Regions from separate parts of the Paraglaciecola sp. 2405UD69-4 genome, predicted to be linked through region 2. Evidence: predicted binding sites of a transcription regulator. Region 2 holds the regulator's gene; the other holds the start of a gene.
What was found. Region 2 encodes sigma-54, which starts transcription at its own class of promoters, with help from an activator protein. Its sites were predicted from a motif close to GTTGGCACGNNNNTNGNNT; they were not measured.
Positions count from the first base shown of each region.

Region 1 (7,647 bases), on a different contig from region 2:
CATTAACGACGAAAGGCATAGCTTCTGCCCCCTTTAAAGATAAACTAGACCAGATAGTTGCTAATAACCCAGAGCGCTTTTTCCCTCGTAACCTACTCGCACAATACCTTTTTTACCAAAAAAATTACGAACAAGCGGCACAGGAATATGAGCAACTACTACAACATGCAGAATTAAATGAGCCTCAAGGAATTCTAAATCGATTAGCTTATATATACATGACCTCGGATTTGGATAAAAGTCTTGAGTATGCATTACAATCCTATGCTCTGGACGATAAAAACCCTAAAACACTAACCATATACGGATGGCTACTGACTCAAAAAAGCCAGCCTAAAGAAGGGCTAGAGTTGCTAAGAAGAGCTTACTCTCGAGATCAGCAAAACCCAGCATTACATTACTACATAGCAGTAAGTTTAAATATGCTAGGTTTGGTGAATGAAGCTAAGTCAGAATTAGCAGCGCTTTTTGATAAAAATCAAAACTTTGAAGAAAAAGCCGCAGCAGAAGCTCTGTACGCAAAATTGATTAAGCAATAACTCTGGTTCAAAATCAGTTCAGCTAAAATTCAGGCACAGAATATTAGTATGGTAATCACTTTCAAAACGGAGTGATAACATGAAAATTTTATTAAGCACCACACTATTATTATTGGCTCTTTCACCTTTAGCTAATGCCAAGAACCACCAAGCGGTTAAGGTAGTTAAAACCTCACCAGCTCACAAATACCAGGTTGTAAAGCAACCTAAATATGTGAAAACAAAAACAGTTATTGTTTCTAAAACCAAGCCTAAAACAGGGGTTATAATTGGCGGCCTAGTAGGAGGTATAATTGGGCATAATGCTAGTTCTGATTCTAATAAAGTACTAGGCACTGTTACTGGAGTCATCATTGGCAGTACTATAGGTAATCAAGTTGATTACCTAACAAATTCACATAATACTAATGTGTATAAAAAAAGAGCTCACAATAGGTACCGTCATTAATGAGCTTTGTAACTTATTGACAGCCTACAGATACCCTAAATTATCGTTTACATTTAATCATGAATTGACCAGAGCAATAGCTTTTACCTTGATTCATGATTAAGGTAAACTGACTTTATAAATATTTTGAGAGTAACATTTTGAAGTTAAAAACCAACTCTATATTACTAGCCGGTTGCTTTATCCTCTTGGTGTTAAGTGGCACACCTGCCCTTGCAGATGACGATAAAAACTCGGCAAAAAGTAAATCTGAGGCTGCTCAAAAAGCTCAGAAGCGAGTTAGTGGACGTGTCCTTAAAGTCGATCAAAATAAAAATAAGTATCGCGTTAAAGTACTACAAAAATCAGGCAGAGTTGTGTCAGTGGATATCAATAAAAAGTCCACAAAATCCAGTAATAAGAAAGTAAATAATTAGGGATCTGTAAGCCAACCATGCGTATTTTAATTGTTGAAGATGATAGCCGCTTGCTTACACAACTAGATGTGTTGCTCCAAAATAATGGTTACAGTGTTGACTTAGCTGATGACGGAGCGAAAGCTTTGTTTCTGCTGCAAGAGCACTCCTATGATTTAGCCATTATCGATATTGGCTTACCGGTTGTTGATGGGTTTGAAGTAATTCAAAAAGCCCGCAAGAATGACGTTTCCTGTCCAATTTTAATCTTAACTGCTAGAGATAGATGGCAAGAGAAAGTAGAAGGACTAGATGCCGGAGCGGATGATTACTTAACTAAACCTTTTCATGATGAAGAGCTACTGGCGCGAATTAATGCATTAATTCGCCGCGCCGCGGGTAAAGCCCACCCCGTTATTGAAAAAGGACCTATTAGCCTTGATACCTTAAGTGAAGAAGTCACGGTAAATGGTGAGTATGTAGAACTTACCGCATACGAATTTAAAGTGCTTGAATATCTATTATTAAACCCACAGAAAATCATCTCAAAAACAGAACTAACTGAGCATATCTATGACCAAGACTTTGATCTAGATAGCAATGTGATTGAAGTTTTTGTAGGCAGGTTACGTAAAAAAATAGACCCAAAAGGCGAGCTCAATCCAATAGATACCCTTCGTGGCAGAGGGTATAGGATTAGCCGTGATCTATAACCCCACCTTTTATTGATGCGTAACCTTTCTTTACGATTAAGAAGTTTTGCTGCTGCAGTTCTAGCATTACTGATTTTCATCCCTTTAACCGCTGTCACCCTCGAAAAAGCTTTTAACAGTAGCCTAAGTCAGTCTATGTTAGAGCAACTTCGAGTACAAAGCTTAACGTTAATTTCTGAATTTGAATTAGACGAAAGCAGCAGTTATGCGCTGATGCCAGAGCAACTATATAACGATGAGTTTAATATGCCTGGTTCGGGTTTGTACGCATTTATCCAGTCTAACAATGCAACACTTTGGCAATCCTTATCGACTTTAAATTGGCAATTAGAACCTAGTTTTTCAGCCCCTAAAATTGGCGCAGAAGCTTTCATTGAAGACTTCTCCATGCAAAACAGCTACTTCTTGTATGCATATACCGCTGAATTTGAAACATCTTTAGGTTACCAACCTATAAGCTTTTATATTCTCAGAGATAAACAAACCTTTAATACAGAAAAACAAAAGTTTGCGACAACCTTATGGAATTGGCTTGGGTTAATCGCGCTTCTGCTACTCATACTGTTATTGGTGAGCCTTAATGCAGCATTACTCCCTATCAGCCGACTAAACAAGCAAATACGCCAAGCAGAGAGCGGACAATTAAAGCGCATAGACCAGAATTATCCCCCAGAGCTAGAAAAGCTAAAAAGTAGCATTAACAATCTATTAGATACCGAGCAACAGCAACGTAGTCGCTACAAAAACAGCCTAAGTGATTTAGCCCATAGCCTTAAAACACCACTGGCCGTGCTATCAGGTACAGAAGGCCTCCCCCACCAAGCGAAAGAACCAATCAACCAAATTAACCTGCAAATACAAAGGCAGTTAAAAAGAGCAGTTGCAGGCACCACCAGTTCCTTTGAGCAAGCTACCCCTATAAAGCCAGTTGTTGAAAAACTGCTCAACGCTATGGCCAAAGTTTATGCTGATAAGCAATTATCATTTAGTACAAGCATCGACCCTCAAGATATTGGCTTTCATGGGGACGTAACCGATCTGATGGAGATACTTGGAAACGTACTAGATAACGGCTGTAAAGCAGCCACAAGTCAAGTGAAGCTAACCGCCATAGCAAGCCAAAAAGGTTTAACGTTAAGCGTTGAAGATGATGGACCTGGTATCCCTGCAGACAAACGAGAACACCTATTACAAAGAGGTACGCGTTTAGACAGTTACAAAGAGGGTCAAGGAATAGGTATGGCAGTAGTAGCCGACTTAGTCGCAGCCTATCAGGGTAGCCTTGAAATAAATAAGGGCGAGTTGGGCGGCGCAAAACTTATATTTACCTTCCCATTAAAGAGTGAAAACCACTAATTATTGGTTAATTTTTCATATCTATGAGTTGCTACAAAACCCAAACTATTGATTTCAATTAAGTTTTAGTCTGGCATGGTATCTGCTTTTTAATTACATATCTAAACAAACATCAATAAGGAAAAAGCATGGCTGTAAAATTAGAAGATAGACCTATCGAACAGGTAAGAGAAGAGGTCATTGATAAGCTTATTTTTAACTACAGTCATGGCGTGATTTCCAATGAAGCCTTTGAAAGAAGGTTAGATGCGGCAATGGCAAGTAAAAATCATCAAGAATTAGTTGATTTGGTTGCAGATTTGCAGCACAACACTAGCGAAGAGTTTACCTCTCAAAAAGAGCAAAGATTCAACATTAATTATTCTGCCGAGAACAGTGTTGAAACAGAAAGCATTGTCAATATTTTTGGGGGCTCTAACCGCAGTGGACAATGGTCAGTACCTAAAGAGATAAGAATTTTAACCCTATTTGGAGGGGCTGACATCGACTTTACCGATGCAATATTTTCAAGCCCAGATGTCACTGTAAAAGTACTATGTATATTTGGTGGTGATAATATCTACATACCAGAGAACATAAACGTCATCTCAAAAGCCTTCTGTATTTTTGGCGGAGTAGATAATAAAGCGCCATCAATAGCCTCTCGCCAAGCCCCAACCTTAACCATAGAAGGCTTAGTTTTATTTGGCGGATTAGACATAAAAATAAAACGTACAATAAAAGAAAAGTTTGTGGCCTTTGCTAATCAAATGAAAACTCTTTTCAATAACAAAGTCTGAACTAGGCAGAATTTTTAAATATGTCCTATTAGCCCTTTTTAAATTAATTAAAAAGGGCAATGTAAGATTTATTCGTTAGCCTGCTTCACATCTTCACTTGCTAGTAATAATGCAAACCAGTGTGTATCAGGGTTCGACTCTAAGGCTATCTTGACTATCATAGTCAACGGAACCGACAACAACATACCAACAGTACCCAGTAACCATCCCCAAAAAATTAACGATAGAAACACCACCAAGGTAGACAAACCAAGTCCACGGCCCATGTACTTTGGCTCTACCACATTTCCCATCACCATATTTGAAACCACAAACCCTAATGCAGTTAACCCAGCGGTCGTTGGACCTAACTGCACAAAAGCCAGTAACACAGCGGGAATAGCCGCAATAATGGAGCCAATATTGGGTACATAATTTAATAAAAACGCAAGTACAGACCAAAGTAAAAAATGATCAACACCTAATACATACAACCAAACACCAATTATCAAACCTGTACCTAAACTCACTAGAGTTTTAATGACTAGGTAGTTTTTGACTGACGTTAAAAACTTATCAATTTGCTGCATTTTCATATCGGGATCTGACAAAGCAATATGTATTTTTTTAGGAAATGACTCTGCTTCAAACAGCATAAACACCACAATTAACAATATCAGTAAAAAATTCGTTAGCACGCCCCCTAGGCTCGACAATAGGTTAGTGGCCATATTCATAGCTGCGCCTGGGTCAAGATAAGAAATAAGGGTATCTTTATTAATTGAAATGTTAACTTTATCTAGCTGCCCTATTACCCAACCAAACTCCTGTACCAACTGCTCCCGATATTTTGGAACGTTCTGACTAAACTCATTCATAGACTGCCCTACTAGACCAGCCAAAACTAATCCAAAAATAACAATCAAGAGTATGACTATAATGACTGCCAGTGCTCTAGGTAATTTATATTGGTTTGCCCATGTAATAATGGGGCTGCAAGCCATCGCAATAAAAATAGACAATAAAAAAGGTACGACAATGGCACTAGCTGCTTTTACGCCCGCTAAAATAACCACAATACTTGCCAGTACTATTAAAATTTTAACGGGTCTTTGGTGATTGATTTGCATAAAATGATTCTTGATAAATACCTTGAGAGCAAACTAGCAGATCTATGTGGTATTTTGTAGCAAAGTAATAAAAGAAATAACTTAACCTTTGGAATACTATGAAGTTAAATCCAGCAACAATAAGAATTAAGAACTTAAGATTACGTACCTACATAGGCATTAACGATGATGAAATAGCCAATATGCAAGATGTAGTCATCAACATTAAAATTAATTACCACGCTGACCAGGCAACAGATTCAGATAAAATGGACGATGCCCTCAATTACAAAATAGTCACAAAGCGCATTATCAACCTAGTAGAAAACAACCGTTTTTCACTTCTTGAGAAATTGACAGCTGATGTTCTAGCTATTGCAGCAGAACATGCTTGGGTCACCTATGCAGAGGTAGAAGTTGATAAACCCCACGCCTTACGTTTTTCTGATTCAGTGTCTCTTTGCTTATCATGCAATAAAAACTAAGGCTCCAAACATACATTTGAGGTAGTAATGAAGATATTAATTACAGGCGGTACTGGATTAATTGGCTCCAACCTAGTGCCAATTTTATCCCCAAATGAAATCACTGTACTTACACGAAATGTGGCCATGGCTGAACAAGTACTTGGTCATAAAATCCAATTTCTATCTAGTTTAGAGCACCTAAAAAACCTCGATGAATTTGATGTAGTAATAAACCTAGCCGGTGAGCCCATAGTTGCTAAAAAATGGACGCCTAAGCAAAAGCAGGTTATAGAACAAAGTCGTTGGAGCATTACTGAAAGGCTCGTCAGTCTAATAAAAAATAGTAACCAGCCACCAAAGTTATTCATTAGTGGCTCAGCTATTGGCTATTACGGAAAACAAAACGATAAGATTATTGATGAAGATTTCAGCCAGCCTAATGACGAATTTAGTCATCGCCTATGCGCTCGCTGGGAGTCTCTGGCTTTGGAAGCTAGCTCAGATGAAACCAGGGTATGTATTATTCGAACAGGTATAGTCTTGAGCATTAGAGGAGGAGCCCTGACAAAAATGTTACTGCCTTTCAAATTAGGGCTAGGAGGGCCGATAGGTGACGGCAATCAATATATGTCGTGGATCCACCTAGAAGACATGTTACAGGGTATTGCGCACCTCATAAAACACGAAAGCTGCCAAGGAATTTATAACTTTACCGCTCCAACCCCTGTGACCAATCTAGAATTTAGCCGCACCCTCGCAAAGTCTTTACATCGGCCTTGTGTGTTTAAAGTGCCTGCCTTTGTTTTAAGAGGGTTAATGGGAGAAATGGCAGACCTTGTGATCTATGGGCAAAGGGTAAATCCTACTCGCCTACTAGAAAGTGGATATCAATTTGCCTACCCCGAATTAACGACAGCTTTTGAATGCTTAAAGTAGCTATTTTAAGCAGAGCTTAAAAAGCTCTGCTTAATTAAATATTAATTTACACCATTTTACGCAGTAAGTGGCTGGTGTTTAACGACAGTAAACGCCAACACCCTAGAGCACCTAGACATCCTACAACCAAAGCTCCAGCAAGAGGTGCTATGGCCCAATATTCTATGTGTAAACCAGCAGGCATTTGAAACACTTGAGTTTGCAGTAAATACAAACTGAATTCATTTGATGCCGCCGCCATTACACCCGCCACCAAGCCAATAATCACAAACTCATAAATTACACTCAAACGAATTAGCCACCCTTTAGCGCCTAAGGTTCGTAAAATCGCTAACTCCTCTTGACGCTCATCCATACTTGCCTGAACTTGAGCAATAAGTACTAAGGCCCCTGCTGCAAGCACTAGAACTAAAATAAACTCAACAGCCACAGATACCTGATCAACAATATTACGCAATTGGTTAATTCTGGCATCTACATCAATCAAGGTTACGTTAGCAAAAGGTTTCATTAAGGCAGTAATATCTGATTTACGGTCACTAGGTAAGTTAAAACTAGAGATATAAGTAGGAATATAATTTTGAAGTGCTCTAGGCTCAATGACAAAGAAAAAGTTTGGTTGCATAGACTGCCAGTTCACATCTCGAACACTGGTTACTTTAACATTGACTATTTCACTACCAATATTAAAGGTAAGCATATCCCCTAACTCAAGACGCAAACGCTCTGCTATACCTTGCTCAATCGAAACCTCATAGGGGCGCTCCTGTTCGCTTAACTGCAAACCTTCTTCAAACCAGCGTCCTTCTACTATTTTTGAGCCTGTTTGTAATTCATTACTCCAGGTTAGATTCGCCTCTCTACCTAACCCATTGCGACCGCTGTCTCTTTCATCAGGATCTTCTTTAGAAATAGCGGTACGCACT
Region 1 covers NZ_JBLIXM010000001.1:1,428,999-1,436,645, reverse strand. The annotation lists gene prsT (XrtA/PEP-CTERM system TPR-repeat protein PrsT) at 1-539, shown strand, start outside; gene ACMUMK_RS06370 (glycine zipper 2TM domain-containing protein) at 619-987, shown strand; gene ACMUMK_RS06365 (PepSY domain-containing protein) at 1,170-1,403, shown strand; gene ACMUMK_RS06360 (response regulator transcription factor) at 1,421-2,095, shown strand; gene ACMUMK_RS06355 (ATP-binding protein) at 2,111-3,451, shown strand; gene ACMUMK_RS06350 (DUF1707 SHOCT-like domain-containing protein) at 3,580-4,230, shown strand; gene ACMUMK_RS06345 (AI-2E family transporter) at 4,299-5,339, opposite strand; gene folX (dihydroneopterin triphosphate 2'-epimerase) at 5,438-5,803, shown strand; gene ACMUMK_RS06335 (TIGR01777 family oxidoreductase) at 5,831-6,721, shown strand; gene ACMUMK_RS06330 (ABC transporter permease) at 6,768-7,647, opposite strand, start outside.
Region 1: a site for sigma-54 is predicted at 3,521-3,539, ahead of ACMUMK_RS06350 (DUF1707 SHOCT-like domain-containing protein). Genes of this name have one in related genera too.

Region 2 (7,647 bases):
CGGCCTGAAGCTTTAACATCACCACAGTATTTATTAATTCTTCAGATAAATTAGTGTGCTCTCTTAGAGGAAAAGCAATATTTTCAAAAACAGACATATCTGTAAAAAGAGCACCACTTTGAAACAACATGCTCATTTCGCGGCGAACTTCGAACAGTCGGCCTCTACCCATATTGGGAATAGACTCTCCTTTGAACCTTATATCGCCTTTATCGGGAGTAAGCTGGCCTCCCATCAAACGTAGCATAGTGGTTTTACCAATTCCGCTGGGACCCATTATCGCGGTGGTTTTTCCCTTTTTTATGCGCATAGAAATATTGTCGTATATGATCCGACCGCTACGGCTAAAGGTTAGGTTATCTATTTCAATCAAATTTTCCATTGATATGGCAATGTTCCAATTTTAAGTAGGTGTTTAAATGTTTTTACTAGACTGTGGTATATTGTATTAGGTTTCTCAATCGAATAACAAAGAGAAAAAGTAACAAGGTATATTCAATTTCATCAGCAAGGTAACAAAACACCTTCAAATACACCTTTTGCACCTAACCCCAAGTTTAAGGTTGGAACATTCTGTTCGTTACATTACTAGACCTCCCCCTTAAAAGAAAAGTTGCAAAATATTTATGTTTAACTCCATATGCAAAGCAATCTCTTTTTGCGACAATTGAAGATTATAGTGTTTGAACTGTTTTACTAATAGAAGTGAGCTTTTGTGATTTTTGAAGCGGGATATTTTTTAGTTTGGTTGATTGTATTAAGTTGGTCAGCCGATAGGTTTGTTTACGGCGCTTCAGCTTTAGCAAAAAACATTGGCGTTTCGCCCATGATAATCGGCTTAACTATTGTAGCAATGGGCTCCTCTGCTCCAGAAATTATGGTTGCCGCAACAGCATCATTTAACGGAGTGACAGACACAGCCGTTGGTAATGCGCTCGGTTCTAATATAACAAATATAGCCTTAGTACTTGGGTTTACTGCATTGTTAAAGCCTTTATCGATTGCCTCTAGCACCCTGAAAAAAGAAATGCCTATTTTACTGCTTGTATCTATATTGGCTGTGTATTTCTTATCTGACGTCATACTTACCCGCTTTGAAGGCATTATCCTTATTGTGTTGTTCTTCATCACTATCGGTGGGTTAACCTGGATGTCCTTGAATATGGACAAAGGCGATCCTCTGGAGCCAGAAACAGAAAACGAAATCCCTTCCGATGTTAGCACCGGCAAAGCTATTTTTTGGGTAATAGTTGGAATGATAGTGTTACCTCTGAGCGCCCATTATATGGTTGGCTCTGCAGAAATAATTGCTCGATACTTTGGTTTAAGTGAATTAGTTATAGGTTTAACCATTATTGCTATAGGCACTAGCCTACCTGAATTAGCAGCTTGTATCGCTGGTGTTCTCAAAAATGAAGACGACTTAGCTTTAGGGAATATAATTGGATCTAATATTTTCAATATTTTAGCCGTTCTTGCTATGCCAGGCCTAATAAACCCAGGAGAAATTGACATCAATGCAGCAAGTAGAGATGGCTTTGTTATGCTTGGGCTCACCTTATTGTTAATTATATTTAGCTTTAATTTTAGAGGCTCGAGGCGCATTAACCGAGTAGAAGGTTTATGTTTCTTGGCCTGCTTTGCTGGCTATCAATTTTTGTTATTTAGTTAGATATCCCTATGACAAAATTTAAACAATCTGCACTTCAAGTGTTAGAAATAGAAAAACAAGCGATTGAACAGTTAACTCAGTATATTGATGACGACTTTACCAAAGCCTGTGAACTCATCATGGCATGTAAAGGTAAGGTGGTGGTGTCTGGTATGGGTAAATCAGGGCACATAGGCCATAAAATATCTGCCACCCTTGCAAGTACCGGTACGCCAGCCTTTTTTATGCATCCAGCGGAAGCCAATCACGGTGACCTTGGAATGCTCACAGAACAAGACATACTGCTCACAATCTCCAACTCAGGAGAAACCGCAGAGCTATTGGCATTAGTACCAGTTGTAAAGCGCCTAGGTGTTACTATTATTGCAATGACATCTAATGTTAATAGTGCTTTAGGGAAATATGCTGACGTTAAACTTTGCGTAAAAGTTGAAAAAGAAGCCTGTTCTCTTGGGCTAGCTCCAACATCCAGCACCACCGCCACATTAGTCATGGGCGACGCCCTTGCAGTAGCCCTATTAGATGCGAGAGGTTTTACATCTGAGGACTTCGCTATGTCTCATCCTGGCGGCTCTTTGGGTAAACGACTATTGTTAAAGCTTGACGATATCATGGTAAAACATGAAGCTTTGCCTTTGGTTTCACCAGATCAAACCTTAAGCACAGCCCTGGTAGAAATATCTAAAAAAGCCCTTGGTATGACGGGTGTTGTAGATGCATCTGGAAAGCTACTGGGCATTTTCACTGATGGTGACCTAAGGCGAGTATTAGACAATAAAATAGACGTACATAAGGTTGCCATTAAAGACATTATGACAAAAAACAGCATCACTGCCTCTTCGGAAATGTTGGCTGCAGAAGTATTGAAATTAATGCAAAAACACAAGATTAATTCATTATTTGTCACAAACAAAGAAGGCATACCTGTGGGCGCAATAAATATGCAACTACTACTTCAAGCTGGAATAATTTAACCATGACAATCGAAACACCCTACGGAAAAGTAGAAAAACAACTATTTGAAAAGCTCTCAGAAATTAAATTATTAGCCTGTGATGTAGATGGAGTATTTTCAGATGGTCGTATATACATGGGCCAAAACGGCGAAGAATTAAAAGCTTTCCATACCCGAGATGGCTACGGGGTCAAAGCTCTCTTGAACATAGGAATTCATGTGGTTGTGATTACTGGCCGCAAATCTAAAATGGTTGAAACCAGAATGACAGCCTTAGGTGTAAAACATATATTGCAAGGCTGTGAAGATAAACAACCTGCACTTGAAGCCTTACAATTAGAGTTAGGCATAAAAGCCGAACAAACCGCTGCCATTGGTGACGATATGCCAGATATGGGGATGTTCAATGCAGCAAGCCTAAATATCTGTGTCAATGACGGTCACCCATTAGTGGCAAGCACTGCAGATTATGTTACACAAACGAAAGGTGGATTTGGCGCTGTTCGAGAAGTGTGTGATTTAATCCTGCTAACTAAAGGGCAACTTACCAATATTCATGGCGCTAGCGTATGAGCCGCCTAACGATTTGTATATTGGTTTTGTTTAGCCTTGCCTTAGGACTGAGTTTACCTGCTTGGCTAGAACAGGAAAAAATAGAAAACTTACCCGAAACTGAAGAAGCTTGGATACCAAACTATCAAGCCAATAAAATGAAGAGCACTTTGTACGACAAGTTTGGGCAGATTAACCATCAGGTATATGCTGAAAAAATGGAGAATTATGACTTACTAGGCTTCACACTTTTCAAGGAACCAAGTTATTTGTTATATGCTCAAACGTTACATTCTTGGCAAGTAGACGCAAAAGAAGGGACGCTATACGAAGATCAAAGGTTACAATTTGAAACAGACGTAAAAGTGACGAGCTTAAGTGAAGAAGGCTATGTACAAACTATTCGCACTAACTTTATCGAAGTAAACTTAACAGATAAGACCATGTATTCTGATCAGGCTGTAGAGATTATTGGCCCGAACTATGTCATTAATAGCAATGGTTTTACCGCAAACTTAGAAACCCAAAAATACGAGTTACTTAACCATGTCAAAACCGTATATCAACCTACTGCGTCACGCTAGCTTACTGGCTGCGTTGCTATTTTCAGCGCAGAGTGTAGCCGGCAAAGATGACTTTAATCAAAAGATTGAATTGTCTTCTTTATATCAGCAAGCAGACGGGATCGCTAAAAAAGCATTCCATGAAGGGAATGTTGTGATAAAACAAGGCTCGTTAGAGCTTAAAGCTGATGAATTAGAGATTGATGCAAGTGCTGGAGACGGCAAAGAAATATTCATTGCCACGGGCAATCCAGCAGAGTACTCCCAACAACAAGAAGACGGCAGTATTGTCACCGCAAAAGCGAACAGAATTGAATATAAGCGTGAGTCACGTGCACTGTCTTTGTCAGGTGGAGCGCAGATTGAACAAAATGCAAGTAGCGTGAAAGGTGAATCTATTGTGTTTAATATGGAACTTGAACAAATTATTGCTCAAGGTGACGAACAAGGCAGCGTGCCAGTCATTACAACTTTTCAGCCCGTCTCCAAAGAAAAGTCAAACGCAAAAAAACAACAGGATAAACAACCTTAATGGCCTTATTAAAAGCTAGCCATTTAGCAAAATCATACAAGTCTCGACAAGTAGTACGGGACGTTAGCCTAGAGGTTTCAACCGGGCAAATAGTTGGTTTACTTGGGCCAAATGGTGCGGGAAAAACTACCACTTTTTATATGATTGTAGGTTTAGTACCTTTAGATAAAGGTGACATTTATATTGATCAACAAGAATTAACCTTACAGCCCATGCATGTGCGTGCTAGGCAAGGTATAGGTTATCTTCCACAGGAAGCATCAATATTTAGAAAGCTCACTGTATACCAAAACCTAATGGCAATATTGCAGACTAGAAAAGAATTGTCTAAAGAACAAAGGGAACAACAAGCAGACGCGCTACTAGATGAATTCAATATCAATCATATTCGTAATAGTCTAGGAATGAGCTTATCAGGTGGCGAAAGACGCCGAGTAGAAATAGCAAGAGCACTAGCAGCAGATCCTGATTTTATACTTTTAGATGAACCTTTTGCAGGGGTTGATCCTATATCAGTTAACGATATTAAAGTCATAATTCAACATTTACGAGACCGTGGTTTAGGTGTTTTAATAACAGACCACAATGTACGGGAAACCTTGGATGTATGCGAAAAAGCTTACATTGTTAGTCACGGTGAATTAATTGCGTCGGGTACGGCGGAAGATGTTTTAAGTGATCAACGTGTAAGAGATGTATACCTAGGTGAACAATTCAGGCTATAGTTAGCACATACGTTAACTCGGCTGATAAACACATTACATTAAATATAAGAAGTGAATGAAACCCTCTTTACAGTTAAAATTTAGCCAACAGCTCACAATGACACCTCAGTTGCAGCAAGCTATCAAGCTGTTGCAGTTGTCTACTTTGGATTTGCAAACTGAAATTCAAGAAGCCCTTGATTCAAATCCATTACTTGAAGTTGAAGAGCAACACGACAATGCCAGTGGCGATAAAGCACTTGAAACCAACCACTCTGCTGACTCAGCAGAGAAATTAAGCGAGCAACAAGAAGTCAACGTTGACAGCGTAGAAGCTGGCGATGCTCTGCAAAATAATGATATCCCTGAAGATTTACCTTTAGACAGCACTTGGGACGAATACCTAAGTGCATCATCTGCCCCAGCTCCAACATCATCCTCATCGAGTTCAGGCTCAGCCAGTGATGATGAACCTGTGTTTCAAGGGGAAACCACAGACAATATTCAAGACCACCTGCTGTGGCAAATGCGCCTCACTCACTTCAGTGAAACAGATGTCGCCATAGCAATGGCCATCATTGACTCTATTGACGAAGCTGGTTATTTAACGATAAGTACAGAAGAAGTGCTAGCCAGCATGGACGATGAAGAAATAGAGTTGGATGAAGTTGAAGTCGTGTTAAAGCGTATTCAGATGTTTGATCCAATTGGCTCAGGTGCGAGAAGCGCACAAGAGTGTTTACTTATTCAACTAAACCAATTTTCTCCTGATACACCTTGGTTAGAAGAAGCCAAGATGTTGATCACCGACTATTGTGATCTCATTGGTAGTAAAGATTATCGAACCTTAATGCGCAAAACCCGCATGAAAGAAGACGAATTACGTGAAGCAATGCGCTTACTACAAACTCTCAACCCAAGACCAGGAACAGCCATAGTTACTGGTGAATCTGAATACGTAATTCCAGATGTATCGGTTGCCAAAAAGAACGGCCGATGGACAGTAGAGCTCAACCCAGACAGCTTACCAAAACTTAATGTAAATCAGCAATATGCGGCCATGAGCAAGAGTGTAAAAAGCTCAACTGACAGTCAGTTTATTCGCTCGCATCTCCAAGAAGCTAAATGGTTTATAAAAAGTGTTGAAAGTCGTAACGACACCCTACTTAAAGTCTCTAATTGCATAGTTCAGCAGCAAATGGGGTTTTTCGAGCATGGTCCAGAAATGATGAAACCTATGGTGTTAAATGATGTTGCCGAAATGGTCGACATGCATGAATCCACCATTTCACGAGTTACTACTCAAAAGTATATGCACACACCACGTGGTATCTTTGAGCTTAAATATTTCTTCTCAAGCCACGTTGCCACAGAAACAGGTGGCGAATGTTCTTCTACGGCTATACGCGCTTTAATTAAGAAGCTAGTCGCAGCAGAAATGCCCAGTAAACCACTAAGTGATAGTAAAATTGCTCAATTGTTGGCCGACCAAGGCATAATGGTCGCGCGGCGGACAATAGCAAAATATCGGGAGTCCTTAATGATACCCCCGTCAAATCAACGTAAGAGCCTACTATAGGCGCATTAAAGAAGGAAAAGGCGATATGCAAATTAACCTTACCGGTCATCATGTAGATATTACAGATTCTTTGAAGAACTACGTCGACACCAAATTCACTAAGTTGGAACGGCATTTCGATCATATCAATAACGTACACGTCATTTTAAATGTAGAAAAGCTAACCCAAAAAGCAGAGGCAACTTTGCACCTCAGTGGTACTGAAGTATTCGCAACATCAGAACATTCTGATATGTATGCTGCGATAGATGGATTAATAGATAAGCTCGATAGACAGGTGTTAAAGTACAAGGAAAAGCTACAACGCCACTAACTTAAATTCCTTACAACAATTAGAATATGCCAATGGAAATTAAAGATATCCTTCACCCTGACTGCACCTTGTGTGCAGTTCAGGGAGCAAGTAAAAAAAGAATCCTGGAACATATCAGTGATATTGCTAGTCAACACTTACTAGAAATAGATCAAGCCACCATTTTATCTTGCCTTATGTGCCGAGAAAAAATGGGTAGCACAGGGATTGGCAATGGCATAGCTTTACCCCATGGGCGCCTTGAAAATCTAGAAGAGGTGATTGCAATAGTTGTTACCAGCGAAACGCCTATCAACTATGAAGCTATAGACAATGCTCCTGTTGATGTTTTTTTTGCAATATTAGTTCCCACAGATAAAGCTTCAGAACACCTTGGTACTTTATCGGCAATTGCCGAAAAACTAACAAATAAAGAAACGCTGAAAATGATGCGTGCCGCCACTACAGACGAAGAACTATTCAAGGCTGTAGTCGAATGAAACTTATCATTACTAGTGGTCGCTCTGGCTCTGGCAAGTCTGTAGTACTAAGATCTCTAGAAGACCTTGGGTATTATTGCGTCGATAATATCCCAGTTAATCTGCTCCCCACATTAATTCACACGGTAGTAGATGAATACCAACAAGTAGCTGTTAGCATTGATGTTCGAAACCTCCCTAAAGATCCAAATGAACTAGTAGAAATTCTTAACTATCTACCGGAATCTTGGGATGTGACCATTCTTTACCTTGATGCCAGCGACGATATTCTAATAAAACGCTTCAGCGAAACAAGACG
Region 2 covers NZ_JBLIXM010000003.1:151,437-159,083, reverse strand. The annotation lists gene ACMUMK_RS12905 (ATP-binding cassette domain-containing protein) at 1-382, opposite strand, end outside; gene ACMUMK_RS12900 (calcium/sodium antiporter) at 716-1,672, shown strand; gene ACMUMK_RS12895 (KpsF/GutQ family sugar-phosphate isomerase) at 1,681-2,646, shown strand; gene kdsC (3-deoxy-manno-octulosonate-8-phosphatase KdsC) at 2,649-3,200, shown strand; gene lptC (LPS export ABC transporter periplasmic protein LptC) at 3,197-3,763, shown strand; gene lptA (lipopolysaccharide transport periplasmic protein LptA) at 3,726-4,274, shown strand; gene lptB (LPS export ABC transporter ATP-binding protein) at 4,274-4,999, shown strand; gene ACMUMK_RS12870 (RNA polymerase factor sigma-54) at 5,055-6,557, shown strand; gene hpf (ribosome hibernation promoting factor) at 6,583-6,870, shown strand; gene ptsN (PTS IIA-like nitrogen regulatory protein PtsN) at 6,903-7,349, shown strand; gene rapZ (RNase adapter RapZ) at 7,346-7,647, shown strand, end outside.